DNA from 2 places in the Pseudoalteromonas sp. R86517 genome. Region 2 is predicted to be linked to the other one. Evidence: predicted binding sites of a transcription regulator. Region 2 holds the regulator's gene; the other holds the start of a gene.
The links. Region 2 encodes LexA, which represses DNA repair genes until DNA is damaged. Its sites were predicted from a motif close to TACTGTATNNNNATACAGTA; they were not measured.
Positions count from the first base shown of each region.

Region 1: dinB (DNA polymerase IV) is a predicted target of LexA. The motif match lies at 1,610-1,629, and genes of this name have one in related genera.

Region 1 is NZ_JAXHCB010000001.1:2,452,669-2,455,867, forward strand. Features, by position in the region: gene SJY38_RS11020 (M17 family metallopeptidase) at 1-306, opposite strand, end outside; gene dinB (DNA polymerase IV) at 546-1,598, opposite strand; gene SJY38_RS11030 (thioesterase family protein) at 2,074-2,496, shown strand; gene SJY38_RS11035 (aldo/keto reductase) at 2,564-3,199, shown strand, end outside.
Region 2 is NZ_JAXHCB010000001.1:3,487,538-3,490,736, forward strand. Features, by position in the region: gene SJY38_RS15765 (hypothetical protein) at 1-312, shown strand, start outside; gene SJY38_RS15770 (PaaI family thioesterase) at 323-763, opposite strand; gene lexA (transcriptional repressor LexA) at 941-1,558, shown strand; gene coxB (cytochrome c oxidase subunit II) at 2,031-3,167, shown strand; gene ctaD (cytochrome c oxidase subunit I) at 3,167-3,199, shown strand, end outside.

The DNA of each region.
Region 1 (3,199 bases), 1.0 Mb from region 2:
TACACTGCCCGCGGCTTTTGCTTCGTTAATCGCTAGTTTAGCGGCATCAAAGTAGCGCCTTACATCATCGTAATCGCGGTTAAGCGGCCCAGTAGGTGCTAAAACAACGCGTACATTATCAACCACTAAAAACGTAACTTGTTTACCAATACGAGAATCTACTTTAGCGTGTGATTCGATAGCATCACTTAATGAGTTATTGGCTAATTGAGAAAAGTCATCACTAATTATAATAAGTGCATCGTGAGAAAGTGAGTCAAAGCTTGCACTAAGTGATTGTGCAGCTATCGCTTGAGGATATGCCATAAGTAAAACTCCTGTTAGAAAACATAAGGGGCTATTATCGTTGATATAAAAACACAAAACCAGCCAACTGCGATCAGCTCATTTTAATCTGGCAACTTGGTTTTACAGCTAACTAAAGTGACTCCATATTTTAAGAAGAAATTAACAACCACTATATAGTTTTTAGTAAAGGTAGCCGCTGCTTGCTCCACGTTTAAATTACTTTGCTAAAGCACTCTAAATTGCAAAAAAGCGTGTAGTTAATCAAGAATACTCAGTTGCAAATTTAAATTAGGTTCATTTTTAACACCCACTCCGATACCTAATAAACGCACTGGTTGCTGCATACCCCGTTGATACGCCTTAGAGAGTAATTCAGTAAAAATAGCGGTATTTAATTGATGATGGGCTTGATCCGCTGAGGTAACAACAAAGTTTGCAAACTTCACTTTTACACTTAGCTTATTAATACGATTTTGTAGCTGTTGCTTATTAAGGCGCGCTGTTAGCTCTTCCAGTAATTTAGGTAACTGATCTAAACATTCTTGTAAGCTATTTTTATTGTATTCATAGGTGTGTTCAACACTAAGGGATTTACGCACTCGCTCAGTGGTTACTTTACCAATATATTCGCCAGCACATTTTTGATAAAGCGATACACCAAAATTCCCCACGTGCTGCTGCATCCAATTAACGCCTTTCTCGCGAACGTCTTTACCTGTGTATAACCCCTTTAAATTAAGCTTTTCGAGGGTTACTTTGCCCACACCAGGGATTTTACCTAGCGGTAAATTATTTAAAAACGCATCAACTTCATCCGGTAAAACCACAAATTGGCCATTGGGTTTATTTTCGTCACTGGCTATTTTGGCAATAAACTTAATGGGGGCAACTCCGGCAGAGGCAGTAAGGCCAGTATCGTTATAAATATCTGCTCTAATTTGCTGAGCAATAAGCGTTGCGCTGCCTTTGCATGCGGTGCTGTTGGTTACATCTAGGTAAGCTTCATCAAGCGACAGCGGCTCTATTTGATCGGTGTAGCGTTTAAATACAGCGCGTATTTGGTTAGAAATTTCTTTATAAACCGCCATGCGCCCAGGCACAATAACTAAATCGGGACATAATTGCTTAGCGTGGTAGTTAGACATAGCCGAGCGAACACCATATTCGCGCGCTATATAATTTGCTGTAGAGAGCACGCCACGACGGCTATTGCCACCAATCGCTAAAGGCACACTGGCAAGTTTGGGGTTATCGCGCATTTCAACCGCTGCATAAAAGCAGTCCATGTCGATATGAATAAACTTTTTCATCACCACATAACAACTGTTTATTTATACAGCCATTATTAAGGATTCACTTTCATTAAGCAAGTCCATTAAAGCCTGTTTAACTTGCTAAAGTTAAAGCGCGACTAGGTGTAGCGCGTTAAACCGTGCAAGCTTTAAACCGCTTTTTTAAAACGGCTGCTTAAAGCGCTTTGATTTTTTAAAGCAATGTAGCCAAAAAACAAACTCCAATAAAAACCCCGCAGCTAAAAGCATTATGCCGCCGGAGGCATTACCCATTGCATAGCAAGCAAAAGACGCTATAAAAACTAAACTGGCTAAAGCCCAATTAATTATATTTTGCATGTGTGTTCTCGTGTGTGTGTTGTCTGTGTTATTTAACTGTAGTCCTAAAAATAAATAGGTACAATCATCTTATAAAAAAACATGGCATTTATTGTCTTGAGCTACAAACACCATATTGATAACCTCATTCATTTAAAACTAAGAGTACACATACATGCAAAGGTTCAAAGATCAGCACCCTATTCATACCGATATCACCGTAGCATGGGCCGATATGGACGCCCTACAACATGTTAACAACGTGGTGTACTTGCGTTATTTTGAAATTGCGCGTATCGATTTTCTAAATAAAATAAATCAGTTTGATACGATAAAACCAGGTGGAATAGGCCCGGTCATTAGTGAAAACAATATTCGCTATAAACGTCCAGTGACCTTCCCAGATACCTTAACCGTAGGTATTACTATTTCAGATATAAAAAGCGACCGTTTTATGATGAATTACTCTGTATTTAGCCATGCTCAGCAAGCTATTACTACCACAGGCTATTCTCAAGTTGTTATGTTTGACTTTAAAACAGGACAAAAAGCGGCGATTTCAGAGCCATTACTATCGGCACTACACCAATTCGCTTAATTAGGTTTTATTGCGAATTGGTATTAATTATCCACTCTCAAGATCTTACATAATTTAAGGATTTTAAATGCAATACAGTCCGTTAGGCAGCAGCGGTGTTGATGTTTCTAGAGTATGCTTAGGCAGCATGACTTGGGGTAAACAAAATACCCAACAAGACGCCGATGAGCAAATAGCTTATGCCTTGGCACAAGGCGTTAATTTTATTGATACTGCCGAAATGTATGCCGTTCCTCCTTCACCAGAGACCTACGGTAAAACAGAGCAAATTATAGGTAACTGGCTAAGTCGCAATGCGCAAAAGCGCGGTGATATTGTATTGGCGACCAAAATTGCAGGCAATGGCTTGTCGTGGGTACGAGATGGCGGCGATATAACACGCAGCGCTGTCATTGAGGCCGTAGATAACTCGCTTAAACGCCTACAAACCGACTACATAGATTTATACCAATTGCATTGGCCTAATCGCTCTACCCCACACTTTGGCAGGCAGTGGCCAGGTAAACTCACTTTTAGTGACGTAGATACTGAGCAACAACAAGCGGGTATGCTTGATATTTTAGAGGGCCTTGATGAGTGTGTTAAAGCCGGAAAAATAAAATATTGTGGCCTTTCAGATGACACCCCATGGGGCATTAGCCAATTTTTAAATTTAGCAAAAGCGCATAACTTACCGCGTATGGTGTCTATTCAGAACGAATTT
Region 2 (3,199 bases):
GCAGACTTAAAGAAAAACGCGATGGTTTTGCATTATGACAAAGACGAATATCGTCAATTGGCGCGTATTGAAGCCTCAGGTGATATAACCACGCCAGACAAAGCAATCAACCACTTATGTGAATTAATAGAGTCGTGTTCACGTAATGCGCTTAAGCAGTGGCTAAGCTGTTCGCGCAGAACGTTTGATATAGGCTTTGAGTCGGGCACGTCACCTAAGTGTTTTAACCAAGCTCTACATGCAGATACACTGCTACGTATATCTGCCATTGGCGCTGGTATGGAAATAACGATTTACCCTATCGAAAAGTAGCCATAGTTAATTATTTGCGCTCGACAACCGCTGCGGTCATTTTTGATACGCAGCAAAGCTCGCCGCGGCTATTGGTTATTTTTATTTCCCATACAGAACTGCGCTTACCAATATGAAATGCACGAGTAACGGCGGTTAAAGTGCCATTTCGAGAGGCCTTTAAGTGGCTGGCGCTAATTTCCTGTCCAACACAATAAAATTTTGTAAAGTCCACGACAAAGTTAGCGGCGTAGCTTGCTACGGTTTCAGCAAGTACCACATTTGCGCCACCATGTACCATACCAATAGGGTTATGATGCTCAGGAATAGCAGGCATGGTAGCCACTAGGTAATCATCTCCTATTTCGGTTATTTCTATGCCCATGGTTTTCATCAGCGTGCCTTGGCCGTTTATTCCCTCATCTAACTGTTTGCAAAGCTCTAATGTGATGGGTTGATGCCAAATACTCATAATTACTCCTTTATATTGAAAGCAAATTTATAGCATTTTAAATACTGAACGTCTGTAATTACCTAAAATTTATCCAAGTGCGGTGTATTTAGCTATTTTAAAGCACAATTTAAATTTGCGATTTTTATTTAACTGTATATACTCACAGTTAAATGTACTGTATGGAAAACCAGTTGTATGCGACCATTAACTAAACGCCAAGCTCAAATACTCGAACTAATAAAAGTTTTTATTAAAGACACTGGTATGCCTCCTACACGTGCCGAAATTGCGCAAACACTCGGTTTTAAAAGTGCCAATGCCGCAGAAGAGCACTTAAAAGCGCTTGCCAAAAAAGGTGTTATTAAAATGAAACCAGGCGCAAGCCGTGGTATTCAATTGGTTGAAGAAGAGGAGCCTGAGCAACTAGGTCTACCATTAATAGGTAGAGTTGCAGCGGGTTCGCCTATTTTGGCGCAAGAACATGTTGAGAGTCACTGTAAAATAGACCCACTTATGTTTAAACCAGCCGCCGACTTTTTATTGCGTGTTAACGGCATGAGTATGAAAGATATAGGTATTATGGATGGCGACTTACTTGCTGTACACCGTACTCAAACAGCAGAAAACGGCCAAGTTGTGGTTGCACGAGTAGATGAAGACGTAACCGTAAAACGCCTAGAAAAAGCAGGCCGAAAAGTATTATTACACGCCGAAAACGAAGAGTTTACGCCAATTGAAGTAGACCTTGAAAACGAATCTTTTAATATTGAAGGGTTAGCCGTTGGCGTAATAAGAAATGCCGACTGGATGTAATTTTTAACTGTTTTTAAGTAATATCTATAAATGCGCACTTTTTAGTGTGCATTTTTGTTTTAAAAACAGACCTTCCACCATCTCAAAGCGCCCTAAAATTATTTAGGCTGTAAACTTTTTTTCACTCATACTTTTATCTTCCTAGGCGTGTTACATCCCTTAATTTTGCTCGTATCTTGGCTGTTAAATAACAATTTAATACGTCGTCATTTAGTCAATTTTAAAATATCACTTGATTGTTTTTTATACTAAAACTTGCTTGTTGTACGTTTTTTAGCTAATCATTAATGTGCTGGACTAACAATAACTCACAGCTTTTTAGTTATGAGAACACACAATATACACAAACCTTTTGTTGTCCTAGCGATACCAATCAAAAATAAGATTGGTTAAAAAATAAAAATAACGAATTGGCGTTTAAGCCGTATGCCTCTTCGCTTTGCATTCGCAATAGCATCAAAGGAGCCGTCACATGGGTAAACTGACCTCTACCTTGTGGCTTGTGTTGATTATGTTCCCGCAGCAAGTGCTGGCTAATAGCCAATACAATATGCGCAAGGGCGTAACCGATATAAGTAATAATGTATATCAGCTACACATGACCATATTTTTAATATGTTGTGTGATTGGGGTGATAGTGTTCGCAATAATGTTTTGGGCACTGATTCATCACCGTAAATCTAAAGGGGCAGTTCCTGCCCAATTTCATGAAAGTACCAAAGTAGAAATTCTTTGGACTGCCATTCCGTTTGTTATTTTAATTGCCATGGCAATCCCTGCCACTAAAACCCTCATTGCGATGGAAGATGCCAGTAAGGCCGACTTAACCATTAAAATTACAGGGTCACAGTGGAAGTGGCATTATGAATATATGGGCGAAGACGTAGAGTTTTATTCTATTTTATCTACCCCTCAAGACGAAATAGCCAACCTTGCTAATAAAAACCCTAATTATTTACTTGAGGTTGATAAACCTTTAGTACTGCCAATTAATCAAAAGGTGCGTTTTTTAATGACCTCTGATGATGTTATTCACTCTTGGTGGGTCCCCGATTTTGCCGTTAAAAAAGATGCCAATCCGGGGTTTATCAACGAAACGTGGACCAACATTAACGAAGAAGGTATTTACCGAGGGCAGTGTGCAGAGCTGTGCGGTAAAGATCATGGCTTTATGCCCGTGGTGGTTGAAGCTAAATCGCAAGAGGACTTTAACGCATGGCTTGCAGATGCTAAGCAAGCTAAGCAAAAAGCCGCACTTGCTGATGCAGCACTGCTTGAGACAACAATTCCTAAAGAAGAGCTAATGACACTAGGTGAGCAAGTGTATATGGCAAGTTGCGCTGCGTGTCATCAACCCACAGGTATGGGCTTACCGGGCGTATTTCCTGCGCTAAAAGGCAGCCCCATTGTTTTGGGTGATATAAAAGATCACATTGATGTAGTGATTCATGGCCGCCCAGGAACTGCAATGCAAGCATTTGCAAAGCAGCTCTCAATTAAACAACTTGCAGCGGTAATTACCTATAAACGTAATGCGTGGGGTAATGAAACGGGTGATGTCATCCAACCTAGTGAAATTCAGGCAGCACTTGATGCGGAGGCGAACTAATGAGTAGCATAGTAGAACAACCTAACGCCAAT